DNA from 3 places in the Butyricimonas sp. BSD2780061689_150309_C8 genome. Region 2 is predicted to be linked to each of the others. Evidence: riboswitches for the same ligand, from Rfam matches in the RefSeq annotation. Region 2 holds a riboswitch; each other region holds the start of a gene.
The links. Region 2 has a riboswitch for cobalamin ahead of I2I33_RS04625 (TonB-dependent receptor). Riboswitches for the same ligand answer to the same signal wherever they lie in the genome.
Positions count from the first base shown of each region.

Region 1: another riboswitch for cobalamin. It lies ahead of I2I33_RS05065 (ABC transporter substrate-binding protein); the one in region 2 lies ahead of I2I33_RS04625 (TonB-dependent receptor).
Region 3: another riboswitch for cobalamin. It lies ahead of I2I33_RS00580 (TonB-dependent receptor); the one in region 2 lies ahead of I2I33_RS04625 (TonB-dependent receptor).

Region 1 is NZ_JADMSV010000003.1:151,884-159,606, forward strand. Features, by position in the region: gene I2I33_RS05050 (hypothetical protein) at 1-643, opposite strand, end outside; gene I2I33_RS05055 (hypothetical protein) at 914-1,567, shown strand; gene cobO (cob(I)yrinic acid a,c-diamide adenosyltransferase) at 1,616-2,134, shown strand; cobalamin riboswitch at 2,213-2,419, shown strand; gene I2I33_RS05065 (ABC transporter substrate-binding protein) at 2,586-3,674, shown strand; gene I2I33_RS05070 (FecCD family ABC transporter permease) at 3,972-4,925, shown strand; gene I2I33_RS05075 (ABC transporter ATP-binding protein) at 4,922-5,677, shown strand; gene I2I33_RS05080 (ATP-binding protein) at 5,775-7,325, shown strand; partial or broken gene I2I33_RS05085 (ATP-binding protein) at 7,417-7,723, shown strand, end outside.
Region 2 is NZ_JADMSV010000003.1:33,696-41,418, forward strand. Features, by position in the region: gene I2I33_RS04620 (aminopeptidase C) at 156-1,370, opposite strand; gene I2I33_RS04625 (TonB-dependent receptor) at 1,761-4,118, opposite strand; cobalamin riboswitch at 4,224-4,425, opposite strand; cobalamin riboswitch at 4,607-4,817, shown strand; gene I2I33_RS04630 (TonB-dependent receptor) at 4,870-7,083, shown strand; gene I2I33_RS04635 (sirohydrochlorin cobaltochelatase) at 7,083-7,723, shown strand, end outside.
Region 3 is NZ_JADMSV010000001.1:172,715-180,437, reverse strand. Features, by position in the region: gene I2I33_RS00605 (M16 family metallopeptidase) at 1-1,952, shown strand, start outside; gene I2I33_RS00600 (hypothetical protein) at 2,194-2,640, shown strand; gene I2I33_RS00595 (YceD family protein) at 2,770-3,285, shown strand; gene rpmF (50S ribosomal protein L32) at 3,302-3,487, shown strand; gene I2I33_RS00585 (beta-ketoacyl-ACP synthase III) at 3,598-4,599, shown strand; cobalamin riboswitch at 4,739-4,940, shown strand; gene I2I33_RS00580 (TonB-dependent receptor) at 5,079-7,298, shown strand; gene I2I33_RS00575 (HmuY family protein) at 7,334-7,723, shown strand, end outside.

The DNA of each region.
Region 1 (7,723 bases), 120 kb from region 2:
TCCCGTCGGCATTTTTAGCAAAGGCATAAATGACAAGGCCTCCCCCGGCTATTTTTTCTGAAAAGTTCACGCTTTTTTCTATCGTCTCTCCCCGAAGTCCCAACTCCTCGACACGACAAATATATTTTGTCTTACAAAGAAGCACGGCATAAATTTTATCATCCAGAAAGCAATCAACGGACTCGATTTCTTCCTTCTCGTGAGTGAAAAAGATTCTCCGATTTTCCATATCAACCTCGGCACGAATTTCTGGGATCACCAACGACCCCGCTGCCACGCGTAATTTCTCGTAGTTGATCACCCCGTTAAATTCCTTGACTGCCTTCTTACGGCTATTGAAAGGTTTTTCCGGATTTGCTTTCTCCACGGTCACCGCATCCATCACGTTCGCACTGGTAAATCCCCGAAAACCTTTCGGGTAACCGTTCCCTCCGGGAAATCCCAACTGGACGGCATTTCTCATCCATACTTTCCGTTCCGTTATCGCCCCGAAAGCCGCGGACTGTCGTTTTTGCGGTTCCTGGCTCGGTTTATGCGAGATGCTTGTCCCCCGGCAATAATTTTTCCCGTTTGGTCCCCCGTAAGTGATCACGTTACCGAACTTACCCCGAATCTTTCCAAGTGGATTTACAAATTCCGCCATATCCTGTTATTTTTATGTTCCTCGCCAGCAAAGATACACAAATAAACCAATGTAGTTACATTTTCAAGCTAAATAAATCAATTATTACATGTATTATTCATGAGATATAAGTGATCACTTTCATGTAAAGCGCTATTAGAACGCTATTAAATCCCTATTAAATCGCTATATATAATAGCGTTTTAAAAGAGTTTTATTTGCGTATTAAAAATATTCTATCTACTTTTGCTCATGAATTAATACACGAGTGATTATCAAATAATTATTATCATGGAAAACACATTATCTATTCCTGTAGCTTTTCTGGCACAAGGCTCTATCCGGATTGACGGGATAACCTATTACCGACACGGCAATAAAGTTCGGGCCTGCAAATCACGACGGAGTCCTAAAAAAACAAGAACCGAGGGGGAAGAGGAATCCTCCAGCCGTTTCACGGAAGCCCGTAAAATGTGGAGAATCTACCGTCGTGCCATCGGGGATTTGCCGATATGGAAACTCATGGCCAAGGAGATGGGAATAAATAAAAGCGATTCCTTATTCCATTCTCAAAACGGGGGATGTTTTCGCCCGGGAGAAGGGGTATGGGCTTTCCCGACATTCCGATTCTCGACAGGCACGCTGGACGCACCGGTGATCACGAGTGTCACAAGGGAAGGATGGTCCGTGACCCTAAACTGGGAAAATGACATTGACTGCCCGAAAGCGAGCGTGTCAGATCAAGTGTACGTGGGATATTTTTACGGGACCTTACCCCGCGCCCCGCAAATGATCACGTGCCTTAACTCGTTCCGGGGCGACGGCAAAGTGACCGTGGACATCCCGGCAGCGAAACAACCGGAAGGGACACCCCTACATCTCTACTTGTTTTTCGGCAATAAAGATACCACCCGTTTCTCTCCAAGCGTGTACACGGGAGTGTAATGTTCATGCAGCTCTCCTACCCCCCAAAAAATTTAAAACCAAAAGGACATGACACTTAGAGGATACATCCATATCTACACGGGAAACGGGAAAGGGAAAACAACCGCGGCCTTCGGACTGGCCGTCCGGGCTTTATGTGCCGGGAAAAGTGTTTTCATCGGGCAATTCGTCAAGAGCATGAAATATAACGAAACAGCCATAGAACCCTTGTTCGACCACCTTGTTATCCAGCAATTCGGAGAAGGCTGCTTCATTGAAAGAGAACCCACCCCGGCAGATATACAAGCAGCTCACGAAGGGCTGGAAATATGTCGCCAACATCTTATGGAAGGTAAATTCGATATGGTTATCTTGGACGAACTGACAATTGCCTTGTATTACTCCATGCTTTCCCTGGAAGAAGTGTTAAATGTTCTCCGCCAACGCTCCCCTCACACCGAAGTCGTAATTACCGGACGTTACGCACCCCAGGAATTAATCGATATAGCAGACCTCGTAACAAATATGCAAGAAGTGAAACACTATTATTCGCTTGGCGTCCTGTCCCGTAACGGGATTGATCATTGAAAACCTCGCCTAACAGCGGTTCATTCCAATGAAATAAAAATCTTTTATACAATTTATTGCCTAATTAAAAATTACAACCTATTTTCGCATCGTCATAGTTTCATACACCACTTCGTGTTGTGTTGAATGAAAAAGGGAATCCGGTGGAAATCCGGAACAATACCCGTTGCTGTATTTCCCCCTTTTAAAGGAAAAGTTTATCGTACGTTTGCCACTGGTCAGAATGCTGGGAAGGCACGATAAAAGGGATAAGTCAGAAGACCTGCTATGATCGAGATAGATTTGCATCTGCGGGATTCAGATGGTAATCAGGTATAGATGGCAAGGTCATTCTGTTTTTGATTTACCGTTTCAGGTTTTTCCCGCTCGCATAAATATCTCTCTCGAAGTTTTATAAAAACTATTACATATGAAACAAGTACTATTATTATTCACGTTTATCGTTTTTCTGATGCTATCCGGTTGTCAGACGAAAACAAAGTCCACAAGCGCCTTCACGAAGGAAGTTTACACACCGGAATACGCCACGGGATTCGACATCATGGGAGCTGATAACACGGAAAGCACGATTATTCACGTGCGTAACCCCTGGCAGGGAGCGGAAGGCGTTGAAATGTCCTACTTCGTGGCTCGGAACGGGGAGCAGGCACCGAAAGATTTTGACGGTGTGATTATTCCCGCAGGAGCGAAACGAATTGTATGTATGTCATCCACTTACATCGCCATGCTGGATGCCATTAACCAAGTGGATCGGGTAGTAGGAGTTTCCGGAATGAATTATGTTTCCAACCCGTATGTCCTTGCACACAAAGAAACCATAAAAGACATGGGGGCGGAAATAAATTATGAACTTCTTGTCGGGTTGGCCCCGGATCTTGTATTACTATACGGCATCGGGGACGCACAATCAACCGTGACGGACAAACTAAAAGAATTGAATGTTCCTTATATGTACGTGGGAGAATACCTGGAAGAATCTCCGCTGGGCAAGGCCGAATGGCTGGTTGCCATTTCCGAATTGACGGATAGCCGGGAAACAGGTACAAAAGTATTTAGAGAGATTCCCGAACGTTATAACAACATGAAACAGTTAACGGCAAACGTGGAAAAACGTCCTACCGTCATGCTGAACACACCGTGGAATGACAGTTGGGCCATGCCTTCCATGAAAAGCTACGTGGCACAATTAATCACGGACGCGGGGGGAGATTATATTTACAAAAAAAACACCTCTAACGGGGCCGAACCCATCGGACTGGAAACAGCCTACGGGTTGATTCGCGAGGCTGACGTGTGGTTGAATGTAGGTATGGCGACGACTCTCGACGAGTTGAAGATCATGAATCCGAAATTCAAGGATGCAAAAGCCATCCAGGAAAACGAGGTCTATAATAATAACCTGCGCTTAACTCCCGAAGGGGGAAATGATTACTGGGAATCGGCTGTTGTACGCCCGGACATCGTACTCCGTGACCTGATCAAAATCTTACACCCGGAACTGGTGACGGAGGATTTGTATTATTACAGGCACTTGGAATAGTTTAAAATTTAGAGTTTAGAATGAAAAAAGCATCTACCCCCACCAGCTCCCCCTTACACAGGGGGAGAGACGAATGCGAGAAGGCGCTAAGATATTACAATGTAGCGTATCCTACCCCTCGTGTAAGGGGGAGGTAGAGGGGGTTGTTAAAGCGTCGGCCTTGTACGGCTGGAATCTAAAATCATAACTCAAGAAATTAACAACAGTGATGTCATTTTCAATTGTCCATTTTCAATTTTCAATTTTATCGTGAAACGCAATTCGATCATATTCCTTTTCCTGGGTCTGCTGACTTTCGTGTTGTTCGTACTCGACTTGTTGTCGGGGGATTCGGCACTTTCCGTCGGGCAGGTTTGGAACGTGTTCACGGGTAACGAGACGGATATGACAACCCGGAATATCGTGCTGTCGATTCGATTGGTGAGAGTGATCGTCGCCATTTTGATCGGTGTGGCTCTTTCGATAAGCGGCTTGCAGATGCAGACCGTTTTCCGGAACCCGTTGGCAGATCCTTACTTGTTGGGAGTAAGTTCCGGATCGGGATTAGGCGTTGCTTTCTTTATCTTGGGAGCTCCCCTGCTGGGACTGGCACATTCCGGTTTTTGGCAGTCGGTAGGTATTGTCGGGGCCGGATGGGGCGGGGCCGTCATGGTTCTGTTACTGATTGCCATCATCAGCCGTTACGTGAAAAATATTCTTGGAGTGTTGATCATGGGAGTGATGATCGGTTACATCGCGGGAGCCATCATACAAATTTTACAGTACTTGAGTTCTGCCGAGCAATTGAAAATGTTTTTCCTGTGGTCGATGGGCTCCCTGGGACACGTCACGACCACGAAACTATTTATCATGATTCCCGTGATTTGCGTGGGCGTCATTCTCTCGATTTATTGTATCAAGGCATTAAATCTTCTTCTACTCGGGGAGAATTACGCCCAGACGATGGGACTCAATATACGGCGCGCCAGAACGCTTATTTTCGTATCGACAACATTGTTGACCGGAACCGTGACGGCATTTTGCGGCCCGGTAGGCTTTCTCGGACTTGCCGTGCCTCACGTGGCCCGTATGTTGTTTAACGATGCGGATCACCGGACGCTTTTGCCGGGAAGTATATTGCTGGGAGTCGTGGCCATGTTACTATGTGATATTATTGCTAAAACACTCGTGCTACCCATAAATTGTATTACCGCCCTGCTGGGAATTCCGGTAATTATTTGGGTGGTATATAAAAACCTTCGACCGGCATGATACAACTGGAATCTTTAACACTAGGATACGGGCAAGAGGTTCTGCTTGACCGGGTATCGGCCAACTTGGACGGGGGTGGACTGATCGCCCTGCTGGGACGTAATGGTAGCGGGAAAAGTACCTTACTACGGGCCACGGCGGGATTAGGGAAAATCAAGTCCGGGCGAATATTGCTGACCGGGAAAGACCTTACCGGGTTGCGACCGGAGGAACTGGCTCGTACCGTCAGTTTCGTGACGACCGAAAAGGTACGGATTCCTAACCTGAAATGCCGGGATGTAGTTGCCCTCGGGCGGGCTCCCTACACGAACTGGGTAGGACGACTGCAACCACGCGACCGGGAAATCGTTGATAAATCCCTAGCATTACTCGATATGTCCACCTATGCCGAACGAACAATGGACCAAATGTCGGACGGGGAATGCCAGCGAATCATGATCGCCCGGGCTCTCGCGCAAGACACCCCCATCATCCTGCTTGATGAACCCACCTCTTTTCTGGACCTACCGAACCGTTACGAACTGGGGGTTCTACTACAAAGACTGGCTCACGAACAAAACAAATGCATTCTTTTTTCAACCCACGAACTGGATATTGCCCTCACGCTCTGCGATTCCATCGCCTTGATTGACCGTCCGCATTTGCATTACCTGCCCACGCGACAGATGATCAACAGCGGTCATATCGAACGCTTGTTCCGGAACGAAACCATCACGTTCGACCCGAAAGAATTGCGTATCCGTGTCCGATGAAAGACTGCTTAAGAGAGGCGTTAAACTTGTCGTTCATTTTCGATAATCATAGAAAATTGAGTATCTTTGTTTTATTATTATCCATAAACGAACGCATATGAGTGAGAAAATTTATCCCATAGGTATCCAGAATTTCGAGAAAATCCGAAAAGAAGGTTATTTCTATATTGACAAGACTGCCTTGATTTACCGACTGGTAAAAACGGGTAGTTATTACTTTCTCAGTCGCCCGCGTCGTTTTGGAAAGAGCTTGTTAATTTCCACGCTCGATGCCTATTTCCGGGGAGAAAAAGAATTGTTTAAAGGATTGGCAATAGAGAAACTGGAAAAAGATTGGGTGAAACGCCCGGTACTGCATATTGATCTGAATATCGGAAAATACGATGCTCCCGACAGCCTGGACAAGATATTGAACGAGGCTCTAGTGAAGTGGGAAACGGTGTTTGGCACGGGTGCCGGGGAAAGCACTTTGGCGTTACGTTTCAAAGGTGTCGTGGAACGCGCCTATAAGCAATCCGGACAACGGGTTGCCATCCTTGTTGACGAATACGACAAACCCTTGTTACAAGCTATCGGCGACGAGGAACTTCAACGGGAATACCGTAACACTCTAAAGCCTTTCTATGGTGTACTTAAAACCATGGACGGGTGTATCCAGTTTGCCATGCTCACGGGTGTGACTAAATTCGGGAAGGTAAGCGTGTTCAGTGACCTGAACAACCTGGAAGATCTTTCCATGTGGAACGAATATGTCACTCTTTGCGGTGTCAGCAATCAAGAAATACATGAAAATTTAGAAGAAGAATTACATGAATTTGCCAAGGTTCAAAGCATGACATACGATGAAGTCAACACGGAACTGGAAAAATGGTATGACGGGTATCACTTCACGCATAATTCTATCGGCATATACAATCCGTTTAGTCTGCTTAGCGCATTCAAGCGGAAAGATTTTGGCAATTACTGGTTCGAAACGGGCACACCCACCTATCTCGTGGAGCTACTGAAACGCAATCATTATGACCTGGAACGCATGGCATCCGAAGAAACCAGCTCAGACGTATTGAATAGTATTTACGGGGACGAACAGCCTATCCCCGTGATCTTCCAGAGCGGGTACCTCACGATAAAAGGCTATGACAAAGAATTCGGATTGTATCGCCTAGGATTTCCAAATAAAGAAGTGGAGGAAGGTTTTATCAATTTTCTGATGCCTTTTTACACCCGGTTCAATAAAATTGAGGCTCCATTTGAAATTCAAAAATTCGTTCGTGAAATACGTACAGGACAACTGGATGCCTTTTTCAATAGATTGAAAAGTTTTCTGGCCGATACTCCTTACGAGCTGATCAGCGAACAAGAACGTCATTATCAAAACGTGCTTTTCATCATCTTCAAGCTGGTAGGTTTTTACACGGAAGTCGAGTATCACACTTCCGAGGGACGTGTGGATCTCGTGTTGAAAACCAACGATTACATTTACATCATGGAATTTAAACTGAATGGCAGTGCCGAAGAGGCCTTGCAACAAATCCATGACAAGCATTACGCTCAACCATTCCAATCAGATAAACGCAAGATATTTAAAATTGGCGTGAACTTCAGTTCGAAAACAAGGAATATCGAGAAATGGATCGTGGAGCCATAACCAGTATATTCAATTTTTAAAACATAGCTATCTTCGATAATCATATAAAATTGAATATCTTTGTTCTATTATTATCCATAAACGAACGCACATGAGTGAGAAAATTTATCCCATAGGTATCCAGAATTTCGAGAAAATCCGGAAAGAAGGTTATGCTTACGTTGACAAAACCGCCTTGATTTACCGATTGGTGAAAAAAGGAAGTTATTACTTTCTCAGTCGCCCGCGTCGTTTTGGAAAGAGCCTGTTAATCTCCACGCTCGATGCCTATTTTCTCGGAAAAAAGGAGTTGTTTAACGGGTTGGCCATGGAAAAATTAGAGAAGGATTGGATTCGGCGGCCCGTGCTACACCTGGATCTCAATATTGGAAAATATGATGCCCCGGATAGCTTGGATA
Region 2 (7,723 bases):
GTCACCAGCTCCTCCTCTGTTTATAGAGGAGGTGGCACGAAGTGACGGAGGAGTTTCTTGATGATCGTGTCTCAAAAAGCGTCAGCCTCGTGCGGCTGGAATCTAAAATCTAAAATCTAAAATCATTAAATCTAAAATCATTAAATCTAAAATTCTTAGATTCCCAATTTCTTCCTTATCGCCTTCGGGATAGCGTTCTTGTGAACCATAATATCCATTGTCTTCAAAGCCATATAAGGATAAGATGCGTAGAAATACCCTCCGAATTTGTTATACTTATTCCAAGAATTCTTCACGATGAAATAAGGAGTTCCGTTCTGATCTTTTGCTTTACCAATGATATGCATTCCGTGGTCGTCCGTTGTCAGGTAACGATCGAACTCTTCCTGTCTCATCTCCTGCGTGATCGTCTTTTCGGGAGCCGGACCTTGCTTGAAAGCATCCATCATCTGCTGTCCCTTCGGCAACTTTTCCCATTTAGCAATTTCCGCACCGCTCATCTCCTTCGTGTCCGTTGCCGGAATCACGGCAACCCCTGCATCCTTCGTGGCAAATCCTTTCTCGCTCACGTCAGCACCCCAAACGAAAGTATAACCGTTATCAATAGCATAATCCATCACTTGCATCAACTCTTCCAACGGAAGATTATAAGCCTTATCCCAAGACCAGTTATCCTCAACCTCAATAGCGAACTCCGTGTAGAAAGGATGGTGCGTGAAAGAGGTTAAATTCACATAGTCATCCATGTTTAAGCCAACCACCTCTTTAGCGAAAGTCTGCGGTGTATATTCTTTTCCTTGATATTCAAACTTCTCCGGCTCCGGTCCGAGATAAGTATCCAGAATAGCATCGAATCCCCGTTTCCACGCCGTACTCAACCGCTTGTTGTTATTTTCCACTACCGCTTGCACGTAAGCTTTCAAAACAGCATCAATCTCTCCGAAAACATGACTCGGTTCCCCGTAATTCAATCCTTGATACACCTCAAGAGGCACAATCCCATATTTCTTCGCCATATTCGTCACATCCGAAGAGGCTCCTCCCACCGCAAAATTCAACACCCCGTGCAAGCGAACATATTTATCCGCCTTATCCGAATAAGCGTGTTTCACGAAATACATGGCCGACAAATTCACTGAATCTTTCCCCATTCGCATCATTTCCGACTCTAGGAAAGAGGACGTTGACCATGACCAACAAGTCCCGGCACGATACTGATCCTTCACGGACGTAGCGGGCAATCTCTTGATATCAGTAAACTGGTAGCCTACAGGCTTTGTCGTGTCCTGTACAGTCGTATTCTGCTGCGCATAGGCCATCATGTACCCTCCGAAAACGAGGGCGAATAAAATAAATGCTGTTCTCTTCATATCTTTTATATTGATTGTGATTTAATTGTCTGCCTGCAAAAGTATAAAAAGAACCGCAAAACAAGCTGACAAGCTGAATATATTTACGTTAGCCAATAACAAAAAGAGAACTGCCTGAACAGTTCTCTCTATTACAAAATAAACTCCTCCGACCTTCGGCCACCTCCTCTATAAACAGAGGAGGAGCTGGTGATTCTTCCCAAAAACAGGGAGTATTTCAGCTCTCCCTCTGTTTATAGAGGGAAATCGGCGAGTAAGCGAGAACAGACTGAGAGTTTACTCGTTGTCTGTCGAGCGAGAGCCGATTCGAGACTGCTTACAGGCTCAATACCCCAAAGGGGGAGGGAGTTTGACATCCTCCTTGACTTCTTTCAAATTCCCTTTCTTTAATTAAAAAGTATAGGAAACCGATGCCTGATAATTCCGGGGTTTCGCCATGATCGTGGTTCTCTCGAAATATTCCTTGTCAAACAAGTTGTTAATGTTCAATGCCAGTGTTACGTGATTCTTGATCGTGTAGAAAATACCCGCATCCATCAACCACAAGGCCGGATCGTACAACCGGTTATCTATATTCCGGAACACCTTATCCTTGAAATTCCCACTTAAATGGAATGACAAATTCTTTAGCACCCCGCGTGGTATCGTGTAATCGGCATAAGCGTAGAATGTCGTACGAGGCACACCCGTGGCACGAACATTTTTATTCTGTTCCTTATATTTAGAGAAACGTCCGCTCTCGGCAATTTCCCGCAAACGATAGTCCGACCAACCGAGACCTCCCGTAACTTGTAAAGTCGGTAACGGACGAACAACCACCTCAATGTCAAAACCTCGCGAGTCGGCTCTTCCGACTTGTCCCCGAATACTCTTCTCGGTAGCAACACCATCCACCAATACAGTCGTGTCACCCAGACTCTTCACGATATTATACTTACGAATATAAAATACACTCGCGTTAATATCCACCATCTCGTTCAAGGTGTAACGTACACCGACTTCCGTGGAATACCCTTTTTCCGGCTTGAACACTTCGCCCCCATCCTCGTCAGGATTGAACTCGTTACCCTTGCGGTCCAAATACATCACGGTAGGACTATATGTTGTGGTTACAGGATTGAAATAAGAAGAAATAGAACCGTAGAATGACAATTCAGGCATAGGGAAATACACGACACCCACCCGATACGTGAATGCCGAGGTCTCCACCTCTTTCCATTCTTTCCTGTTCTTCGTTTCATATTTCTGTTTCCCGTCATCAATCGTAGCACTTGATGTTTTCCGGCTATACAAATCCACACGTCCCGAGGCCATCATCTTCCATTTATCATTGAATTCGATCACGTCATGCAAATAAATTCCATGCGTTCTCTCCGTGCGCAGAGAAACGGCTGAAACTTTCGTGTCCCACCATCCTTGCACGATATGCGGGTCCCGCACAGGCAAAAGTGCATCCAAACCGGGCCCCCACAAATCGTCATCTCCATAACCGTTATACTGGGCGAAATCAAAACAATTGTACGTCCATCCCAACGTGTAGTTATGTAACACGGAACCTGTCTCGAACTTCCCGGTCAACTCGATCGTATTATTCACGTTTTTGTGGTCCGGGTTAAAATTCAACGGATTCTGACGGGCAGCATTTCCTCGTTGAACCGTATCCAAGTCAACATACACCTTCTCGTCTTCTGACTTATAATAATACCATTTATATATCGGATCCTTAGAGGTACGATAAGAAAGCCCCTCAATACAATGATAATCCAAATCACTGTGGAAATAGGAAAAACGTTCTTTCAACTTCATCCAATCCGTGATCTGGTAAACGTATGACACAGACATATCCCATACTTTCCGTTTCATGTAATTATTGGCAAAGTCATTATAAACCTCGCGGTAATCCGCCTCCGGGTGGCGATCCCCCTTCAGCGCGTACGGTTTGTCTCCGTCCACGTAGAACATATCACCGGGCATAACGGGTGCAGCCCCGATCTCGGTCGTGTAATCATCATCGGCATAACTACCGGTCACATCAATACGTCCCCACTTTCCTAAATCAGCTCCCAAAACACCATACACGGAAAAACGATTTGCATTCACCTCACGCCATCCGTCACCCGTTGAATAATTGATATTGGCACGATATTCGAGAGGTCCCACAAGTTTTCCCCCGAAACCAAGAGTAGCCCGTCTCTCATCCCAGCTACCATAACTGATACGAGCGTTGGCCGAAAAATCGGGAGACGCTTTCTTGCGCACGATATTCAACACTCCGCCCATAGCCGAATGTCCGGCCAAAATAGCGGCGGGTCCTTTCAACAATTCGATAGACTCCACGGCAGCCAAATCCCCGTAAGGCACGTTATTATTCAACGTCCGCTCATCGCGAATCCCGTCAATCATAACAACCGCACTCCCCTGTCCGCGAATAGAAAACTGTTGAAACTGCCCGTATTGCTTGTCTTTCGCTACAATTCCCGGCAAAAACTTAACGGCATCCATCAGATCAACAATTCCCTTCCGGTCAAGCATCTGGCTAGACAACTTGCTCACCGTTATCGGAACGAAACGTAAAGGCACATCCAATCCCAACAAATCAATCCTCTTCTTTTTCTGCATCACATCCACCTGATCGATACGGAATAAAGAGTCCGTGATACTCTTTTTCTTTCGCTTATCGTTCTCTTGAGCGAAAAGCGAACCGACGCACACAAACAGCAACAATGCTAATACAACAACTTTTTTCATACAACTATATATTAATAATGAATAAGCATTATTAACATAGTCTTTTGGGCAACATGAGTTTAAGGTAAAATCCATCTTTTTCCCTCTCGCTTTTTTTCCCGAAAGCTATGGTTTATCTAGTTCGGCAGGTCTTCTGACTTGTTCCGGATTTTGTTGCCTTCCCAGTTTATAACCAGTGACATTTGAAGTACAAAATCCCTTGTACAGGAACTTACAGCTGCGGGTACAGTCCCGGATTCACACCGGATTCCCTATTAAGCATCACCTCCATGACCGAAGGCTTCGCACCAAAACATGGCGCGAATGTAATATATTTTTTTATATTATACTTTTTCAACATGATTTTTTTATTTCCATAATTCAATCATCATAACAAACTGACAACCAATCCCTATAATAAAAACTCCAACAATGTCCCTAACGAATCTCTATACCTTCTCCCGGTATCATTTTTCTCATCCAACCGTAACCTTTTGTCAAAAAATATATACATTTGTGCCGTCTTAGGTGATGTGTTAATGCTCAATTAACATACAAGAGGGAAACCGGTTAGAATCCGGTACAGTGCCCGCTACTGTGATGCCCGTTTCTCCCTAACGAGGAGATTCAAAGAAAGGTTCTTACACCACTGTTCGTAAGGACGGGAAGGTATCTTTCTTAGGCGTAGTCAGGAGACCTGCCGAGACAAACACAGGTAATAGCGTATTCTCGGGGCCAGGAATACTATTATAAACTTTAAAACTTAACCCGAATGAAAAGAATTGTAGTACTGACTACATTATTCATGCTGACTTTGGCAAGCGTCTCGCTAGGGCAGATCACGTTGAGAGGGAAAGTGATCGATGCAAAAAGCGGGAAAGCACTTATCGGGGCCAATGTACGATTAGTCGGAACAAGCATCGGAATCGCCACGAACAACAAGGGCGAATTCGTCCTCGAAAAAGTTCCCGACGGTACCTACACGCTCCGGGCCAGTTACTCCGGTTACGAAGTCAGTTCCATAAAAGTCAGTAGTAGCAAAAGTGACATTCTGTTCCAACTGAAAACATCACTGATCAACCTCGATCAAGTCGTTGTTTCGGGAACGGGAACTCACCGAAAATTAAAGGACTCGCCAGTCCCCGTCGAGGTCATGACAGCCTCGGACATCAAAAAAGGCGGAATCTCCACCATCGAGGATGCCCTCGTGATGCTAAATCCCTCGTTTAGTTTCCGACCAACAGCTATGGGTACAAACATGACCCTTAACGGAATGAAAGGAGATTATATCCTTGTTCTCGTGAACGGGAAGAAAATGACCGGAGATATTTCCGGTTACGTTGACCTCTCCCGAATCGACATGGGTAGGGTAAAACGAATCGAAGTCCTTAAAGGTGCAGCCTCCTCCCTCTACGGATCGGACGCTATTGCGGGAGTGATCAACATTATCACAGATCAGCCGCATGACGCCCTGAACATCGTGTCCACGACCCGATTAGGAGGCAAGGGCAGTTTTATCGAGAACGTCAACGCGGACATCAACGCTGGCAAATTCTCGTCCTCAACCTCTTATCAAAGGCGCCAATCTGACGGCTGGCAACTCAGTAATATCACAGAAGATAGTGTACCTACCCGTCGCAAAGTGTCTGATAAATTTCACTCGGACATCGTGAACCAACGTTTTGCCTTCGATCCATCAAAAAATCTGAACTTGTACGTGGAAGGAAGTTACTTTACCAAAGAACTCGACCGTCCCGTGAACAAGGATGCTAAAGACCTTTCCGGATTCGACTATGATATGTCATACGAGAACTACGCCGTGGGATTGGGGGGAAAATATCTGTTTGGTAATTCCGCTTATATTAGCTTGGATGTCAACGCCAACAACTACGAGTACTACAAAGTATACACCCGTGCCATCGAGTCCAAGGGCGACACTACCACCCACGTTGGAGATGAAATCCTGACCAAACGTCAACGCTACTTATCTGCCAACCTAAAAGGAGTATTCAAGATCGGTAAGTACAACAAAATTTCCATTGGAACCGAGTACATCAAGGACTACTTAAAGAATCCCACCGATCTGGCGGAGAGTAAAGATGTCTATACGCTGGCTCTTTATGCACAAGACGAAATTCGTCTTTTCAAAAAACTCCAATTAGTACCCGGTTTCCGTTACATCTACCACGAGGCATTCAAGAATCAGTTTACGCCCAAACTTTCAGCCATGTACAGCCTAGGAAATTTCAACTTCAGGCTCTCGTACGCAGCCGGATTCAAGGCTCCCTTGTTGACGGACCTCTATTATTATAAGGAATCTGCCAAGAAAGGAAAATTAACCGTCGTTATCGGGAACCCCGATCTGAAACCGGAGAAATCGAATTACTACGCTTTCAACACGGAATATGCGGGAAAGTACTGTAACATCTCCGTAAACGGGTATATCAATGACCTCCGTAACGTTATAGAGTCAAAGAAATTACCCCTAACACCGGAAGACGAAGCCAACAAGGTCACTTCCCGAGAAACTTACGAGAATCTGGACAAAGCCCGGACACAAGGAGTTGATATTTCCGTTAACAGCTACCTCGGTGCGGGATTTTCTCTAGGTGGTGGATATAGCTACGTGGATGCCCGGGATAGGAAAACCAAAATTCGTTTGGAAGAAAGCATCCGTCACTCGGCAACCGTCAAGGCGAATTACATGCACGAATGGACAAACTATCGTCTTAACGTGAACCTAAACGGACGAATTCAAGGCAAAAAATTCGTGAAAGCCCAAGAGATTGACGCCCCCAAGTACCAAATCTGGAATCTGACGACGAACCACTCTTTCTCTCCCGTGGGTATGTTCCTTTTCGAAATCAACGCGGGAATCGAGAACCTGTTCGACTATTCCCAGAACCTGCCTTACGGCTCTAATCTCGGAACATTAAGTCCGGGAAGAACATTCTTTGCAAGTTTAACTATTAGATTTAAAAAATAATGAAAACAATTATCATCATACTATCCCTCTTTATCAGTCTTAATGTATTAGCCCACGGTGGCGGTGGTTTCAAACATTCCGATATATTCAAGACCCTCGGTCCTAATGACAAAGTAGCCATTCTCATGGTGCACTTCGGTACAACTCACGATGATACCCGAGCCTTGACCATCGATGCCATCAACAAAAAAGTGGCACAAACATTCCCCGGAGTGGAAGTACGTGAAGCCTACACTTCCCGCATGATCATGCGCCGTCTGAAAGAAAAAGGAATAACCAAACCCAACCCGACGGAAGCCATGAACAAACTGATTGCCGACGGCTATACCCACTTGATCCTTCAACCCACGAACATCATCGAAGGAATTGAAATGGAAGCCCTGCAAAAAGAAGTTGCATCATACCAAACGAAGTTCAAAGACATTCGCTTAGGGACAGCTCTTCTTCATTCTCCCGAGGATTACCAAGCCGTGGTAAAAGCGATTGCCGCATCAATCAAGGACAAGGAAAAAGGGGATTGCGTCTTCGTGTGCCACGGGACCTACCACCCGGCAAACTCAACCTACGGGATGCTCGACTACGTGATGAAAGCCCAAGGACACAAGAACTACCACGTGGGAACGATCGAAGGTTACCCCAC
Region 3 (7,723 bases), on a different contig from region 2:
GAGCGGCTGTTCCAAAGGAATTGAATAACCGGGTCGGGGCGACTTACATGAACATAATGATCAATATTGCCGCAGCCATGATGAACACTCGTTTTGGGGAGCTGGCGCAACAGGAGGGATGTCCGTTCGCATCTGCCCATTTGCAGAATGTTCCGCTGACGAATACTTGTGATGCGTTGGAATTGCAGGTCGTGGCACGCGGAGATGCTATTGCGGAGGCTTTCACCTCAGCGTATGGAGAGTTGGAACGAGTGCGACGTTTCGGGTTCACGGAGGAGGAATTGGAGCAGGTTCGCACGGGAATCTTGAGAGGAGGAAAGTATGCGTACGAGACTGCTGGGGACCGGGAAACCGGGATGCTAGTGTGGGAGTGTATCAATCATTACGTGAAGAATACGCCCTTGATGTCTCCGCGACACAAGTGGGCGGTTACGCAATTGATGTTGATGAAACAGGTGACATTGCAGGAGGTTAACGAGTTGGTACAGCAGCTAATCTCGCTTGCTAATAACGTGTTGGTTATTTCCGCCCCGGAAAAGGCGAAGAGGGTTTTACCCGAAACGGAGATTCTGGAAAATTTCTTCTCGTGGGTTCGAACGGTTGAGATGGAACCTTACCAGACTGAAAAAATTGATCGACCCCTCTTGTCTGAAGAGGTTATTTCTGGTCGTGTTATAAAAACCAAGAAAGGGAAATATGGTTCGACCGTGTGGATGTTGAAGAATGGTATCCGAGTTGTAGTGTTACCAACCACGGATACTCCGTATCAGATCGTCATGAGCGGTCAGGCGAGTGGGGGACTTTCCATGATTCCCACGGAGGATTATTATTCGGTTTCGATGCTCGCACAGGTGGTGAGTGCTTCGGGAGTAGGGGATTTCACTGCAGAGCAGTTACGAAAGGTGTTGGGTAGCAAGGTTGTTAACATACAACCTACGATTAATCGTTTTTCGACAGATATAAACGGAAGTGCCGCGAAAGGAGACGTGGAGACCATGTTACAATTGACGTATCTGTATTTTACACGTCCTAATTTTGATCGGGGGCGTTTGGATATGATAATCGAGGCGAACCGGAAAAATTTGGAAAATTCAGTAAACTCTCCGGATTTTGTCATGACACAAATGGTGAATAAGATCACGTATGGTGACCAACAGCGAACACGAATTCCTGATGAACAGATCTTGGCAGATATTGATTGTGGTAAAATTAGCTCTTGGTATCGTAATTTGTTTACTGATGCGGCAGGTAATTATACTTTTTATTTTGTCGGGGATATTGACATGGAAACTTTCAAGCCTCTGGTGGAAAAATATATTGGAGGACTTCCTGCCGGGAAGCAACAATTGGGATGGAAGGATGACGGGGTGAGGGTGTTGCCCGGAGTGAAAGAGGAAAGGCAAGAAATACGTATGGAAACTGCCAGAAGTATGGTTAGTATTGGTTACTCGGGCGGGATGGACTACACGCAACAGAATATGATGACGATGGGAATGCTTTCCGCTTGTCTTCAATCACGCTATAATCAAATTATTCGAGAGGAAAAAGGTGGAAGTTACGGGGTTTCCGTGAATGGAACTCTCTCCAGACAACCGATCGGTACGTATGATCTGAAGGTAACTTTCCAGACGAACCCGGACATGGTGGAAGAGCTGGTTCGGGTGGTAAAAGACGAGCTTTTTCAGATTGCCGACAAAGGGCCTGATCCTGAAGATTTAAACAAGCATCTGGAATATTGGCGAAAGATGGAAACTCAAAATGCAAGGAATGTTCAGACTCGTTTGATTTTATTACAGACGTATTACACGTGGGGTGAGGATTGGGATGTTGATTACAATAAATTGTTGAATTCGATCACAGTGGAAAAAGTGCAGGAGCTTGCCCGGAAAATCATGGCTGATGGGAATTTGAAGGAGGTGGTGGTAAATCCGACGACGATGGTTACTCGATGAATGGGCTATGGGTGTACTAGACCATGAACATAGTTTTAACATAGCATCTACACGGCATGAATACTCGTTGGTGTTCATGCCGTGTTAGAAAAGGCATGATGCCGGGTGGTTGGTGTTGAGGAAGGATAGCCTGACATGGGGCCTTGTGGCTCCCTGTTGTTTATTAGAAATAGATTTCTAACCTTTGTAGAGTATATTTTCCTAACTGCTGATTCACATGAATCATTAATTATTCAAAATTATGAAAACGATCTATTTATTTATCTGTATTGTGGTACTCTTGATGAGTTCTTGTGCGACTTCGAAAAAGAGTGTCCGGAAGGGGGAAGCAAACGTCCGGTACGAGCTTTTGGATGCGAGAACTTTTAAGATCACGAAATTTGCTCGTGACAAGACCTATGGGTACACGGAGGATAATCCAATCAAGGTAGGTGGGGGGATGGAAGGCCCTCTGAATGAACAACGCTTTTTGAACGCATTGGCAGGTCCTAACGGAGAGAAGGTTTCGTATAAACGTCAAGGGAGTTGCTGCCCGTTCAAGACCCCAAACGCAGTTTTCGGTGATAGTGGAATGTTGGATATGTACGAGATTAGCATCGAGGGGATGTCCCAAAAAATTATTCTTTATCTGAATATGTACGATTCAGAAACTTTGCAAGTGCCGGTAGGGTTCACATTGCGGAAATAGAAGCTTCAAAAGGCGAACACGATTAAGTGGGAGAGAGATACAAGATTTTGTTTCCAAGAAAAAAACGGGTATGAATGTACTGGGTATTATATTTTTTTGTACATTTGTCCCCGTTTTACGTCAAGAGTAGTGGACAGATTGAAAGAATATAAGATAGCCCACAGAGGCTTAGGGGAAGGCGTTCACACTTTCGAGTTTGTCATGGATGGCAGTTTTTTTGATTGTTTTGACGCGACAAAAGGAACGAAAGGAAAAGTAAACGCGAGAGTAAATATCGTGAAATCATCCCTGCTGATGGAGGTTCGGATGACGATCGAAGGGACGGTAGAAGCAATTTGCGATCGCTGTCTGGAGGAAATGGAGTTACCAATTAGCGGAGAATTGAACTTGTACGCGAAGTACGGGGAGAGAGAGGAAGGAAATGATGATGATTTTATTATCTTGGCTCAAGATGATGATTATCTGGATTTGAGTGAACCGCTATATGAGGTGTATATGCTAAATTACCCGCTTCGCGTGGTTCACCCGGAGGGAGAATGTAACGAGGAAATGGAGCATGTACTGGAAGAGTTGACAATGGAAGAAGAGAATGATAAGATTGATCCCCGCTGGGATGAATTGAGGAAATTAATTAATAATAACTAAATAAAACTAGAGAGAAATGGCACATCCTAAACACCGAATCTCTAAACAGAGAAGGAATAAAAGAAGAACTCACGATAAGGCAACGGTTCCTGCAATAGCAAAGTGTTCAAATTGTGGTGCTGCAGTTCAGTATCATACTGTATGCCCGGAATGTGGGTATTACAGGGGTAAATTGGCTATTGAGAAAGCAGTTGTTGCATAATTTTGATGCAATGATAAAGATTGCCTTAGATAATACAGCCCCCTGTACTAGGGGGCTATGATTGTATATAGGTGTCTGATTCTATTATTCAATTTGAAAATTTTTATTTTATGGAAAGGCCAAGAGCGGTAATCACAGGGGTAGGAGCGTATTATCCCGACTATATTCTAACTAACGAGGAGTTGAGCCGGATGGTAGATACCACAGACGAATGGATCATGACTCGAATCGGTATAAAAGAGAGACGTATTTTGCGGGATGCCGGTAAAGGCAGTGCTTACCTCGGGGCCAGAGCGGTGGAGGACTTGTTTCGTAAAACAGGTTTGAAACCGGAAGAAGTTGATTTATTGATTTGCTGTACGGTTACGGCCGACATGCATTTCCCTGCTAACGGGAACGTGATTTCCGATATGGTGGGAATAAAGAATGCTTTTAGTTTTGATCTTAATGCCGGATGTTCCGGTTTCCTATATGGCTTGATCACGGCGACGCAGTACGTGGAGAGCGGGCGTTATAAAAAAGTGATTGTCGTGGGAGCTGAAAAGATGTCCGCGATTACGGATTACACGGATCGGGCAACTTGTCCTATTTTCGGAGACGCGGCTGCCGCCGTGTTGCTGGAGCCGACAACTGAAGATTTGGGGGTAATTGACCACATATTGCGTTCGGATGGAATGGGACGTGTTCACCTACACATGAAAGCAGGTGGCTCTTTGAAACCGCCAACCATTGATACGGTTTTAGCCCGGGAACATTATATTTACCAGGAAGGACAGCCCGTGTTTAAACATGCTGTATCGAACATGGCAGACGTGTCGGTGGAAGTGATGGAACGCAATAACTTGTCCTCGGAGGACGTGGCTTGGCTGGTACCTCATCAGGCAAACCTGCGTATTATCAAGGCTACCGGGGAACGAATGGGGTTACCCAAAGAGAAGGTCATGGTTAATATCCAAAAATACGGTAACACGACCTCGGCAACAATCCCGTTGTGTCTGTATGAATGGGAGGACCAACTGAAGAAGGGGGATAATTTGATCCTTGCTGCTTTTGGTGCCGGATTTACATGGGGTGCCATTTATTTGAAATGGGGATATACTCATAAGGGTTAGATTGTATCGATAATACGATATACGAGGCTGTTCGGTTATTTCCCGGACAGCTTTTTTTGATTTCAGAAGATGGGTGTAAGATATTTTAGCTGATTATTAGAAAATAATTGTTTTTTTCATTAAGAAATAAATTATTTTATATATTTGCGTCGATTTTGGTGAGTCCCATGCTATCTGCATGGGATGTAAGGGAATCCGGTGAGAGTCCGGAACAATACCCGTTGCTGTAATCTCTTTCCCGTTACACGGGAAATGCTTAGTCTCCTCATGCCACTGGTTCGTCCGGGAAGGCGACATAAGCGGAGAAAGTCAGAAAACCTGCCTAAATTAGATGTTTTTATTGTTCTCGGGAATAAGGATGATAAAAAGGAAAAAATAATAGCTATTGTTTTTATTAACAGTAACATTTATGAAGCCACGGATGTGCGTGATGTGTGCTGTCGTGTGGCGTTTATAATGTTTATGAAAAAATAATAAACATGAAAAGTATCTTATTGCTAGTATGTGGCGTACTTGTATTGAATTTTGCGCCAATGTCAAGACTTATGGCGATTCAACCGGAGGTGATGGCTGATACGGTGAAAACGGTGAAATTAACCGGAAAAGTCGTGGATGTTGAAACAGGGGAAGCAATACCTTTATCAACTCTCATGGTGAAAGAGTTAGGTTGGGGGAGTGTTTGCGATACGGAAGGAAAATTTAAAATTGACGTGCCTGCCAATCGTAAAGCAACTTTGACGGTTCGTTCTGTCGGGTATGAGACTCGTGAAGTTGATGTGGCTCCTGGAACGATCTCTGGGCTTGTTATTAAGCTGAAGAAGAGTTTGTTGGATTTGGACGAGGTGGTTATTACAGGTACGAGAACGGAAAAGGTGATTTCCGAGGCTCCCGTGATGACTCGTGTCGTTTCTGCCGAGGAGTTACAACGAAATGATTACGAGAGTATGATGGATGTTCTGGAGTACAATATTCCGGGGCTTCGTTTTAACGTGGACCCTCGCGGTAATAATATCCAGATTCAGGGATTGGAAAATAGTTACATCCTTATCTTGGTTGATGGGGAGAGGTTATCTCAGACTCCCGGGGGACCTATCGATTTCGATCGGCTGAGTACGTCCAATATTAAACGGATCGAGATTTTGAAAGGTGCGGCTTCTGCTCTTTACGGGTCAAGTGCCATGGGTATGGTTGTGAATATTATCACGGATTCTCCGAAACGCTCTTTGGAAGGCTGGGCAAAAGCTCGTTATTCTAAGTTTAATGATCTGCAGTTGGATGCGGGGATCGGGTTGGCTCACAAGGGATTTTTCTCCCAGACTCTTTTTCGTCGTAATTCCACGGATGGGTATGATCTTACGCCCGAAACACCCCAGTCTTACACGATGAATCCTTCACATGATATGAATATAGAGGAGAAGGTAGGATGGAATAATGAACGGACGAAAGTGGTGGCTTCAGCTTCTTTCTATTGGAATGAAGTAGAGAATCCTCCCAAGGGAGAATCTCCAACGCATTATCGCAGTTTAAACAAAACATTCCGGGCATCATTGGAGCATGCCTTCGGGGAAAAGAATAAGTTGTATGCGGTGTATTACGGAGATTTTTATACTCGTAAGACCGTGTATGATTTGATTGATCTTGCAGATAGTACGAATGCGACTTCTCACGAGCAGACAGCCCGTTTGACAGATATTTATAGTCCTTTGAAGAACGTGGAGATTGTTGGAGGAATTGAATGGAACTGGACTCGGAATTATAATAAGATGCAATACGGTAAGGAACAAACCGTGAGAAAAGTGAACGATGCGAATGTTTTCGTGCAGGTGGATTGGCAGATATTGCCGGAGCTGGATTTGGTAGGAGGTTTCCGTTACACGCACCATTCTGTTTTTGGTGACGCATATACCCCGAAAGTAAATTTGATGTATGCCCCGGGCAGTTTTAAATTCCGTGCCGGGTATAGTCGGGGATTTAAGGCTCCCGGCTTGACGGAGTTGTATTCTGATTTTGACATGGGAAGTGTGTCGCATAATGTTGGAAATCCAGATTTGAAACCGGAGTATTCCAATTATTTATCGGTTTCGGCGGAATATACTTACAATGGACGGTTGAATGCAAGCGTGGAAGGGTACCAGAACACGATAAAAGATAAAATTAATTCTTTTGTTATTGACGTGGAAGATCCGGAACCGGGACAATTGGGAGCGGAAATGCATTATGCAAATGTGGAGGCCGTGCGTATACGCGGGGCAGAAGGAACATTGACTTATTACCCGGTTAAACAATTGTTGCTGAGGGGAACTTATGCTTATACTGACGCGAGAGATCGGGAGACGGATTTGCAATTGTCCGGAAATTCAAAACACGCCTTGAATTTTACCACGACATTACGCGGTAAATTATTGAAACGGGATGGTTCTGTTTCTCTCTCCGGACGGTGGACTTCTAAGAAATTGTCACAGAGTAAATCCACTGAAACGGACGATAGCGGTCAAGAAATAGAGGTGATTCGTGAAAATACAAAACCGGCTTATAGTCTTTGGAAATTGGTGGCCCAATATACGCCTTGGCAAAAGAAGTTTATGAGGTTGACGTTAACAGGCGGAATTCAGAATTTATTTGATTATACGGACACGGAACATTACACGACGTATGATGCCGGACGTCGATTCTTCGGTTCCGTGATATTCCGTTTCTGACAACATGAGAATCTTTAACTTAATATTGATATAGAATGAAAAAGTTTAATTTAAAATCATGCCTCATGCTATTGGCTTGTCTGGCATTTTCGTTTAACTTTATGGCTTGTACAGATGATGATGGTGACGGTGATGATGATCAGGCGGAAGGAACTTTGAAAGAGTTTTTTTCTGATTCTTATGCTAGTGGATGGCAGTATTTTTCTTTTGCCAAAGGTGATTTTGTTAACTTGACAGCAGAACAAGCAGAAAGTAGTTTGGATTGGGATATTGCCTTTAACCGTTATTATGTGAAAACCAATAGTGGTACTTCTGGTAAAGGAAAAGGTGGATTGTTTGATTCCGGGGCAGCAACTTTTGATGCAGCCACAGTGAATGCAGATTCTGAATTTGTAGAAGATGATTCATTGAATATTATGACTACG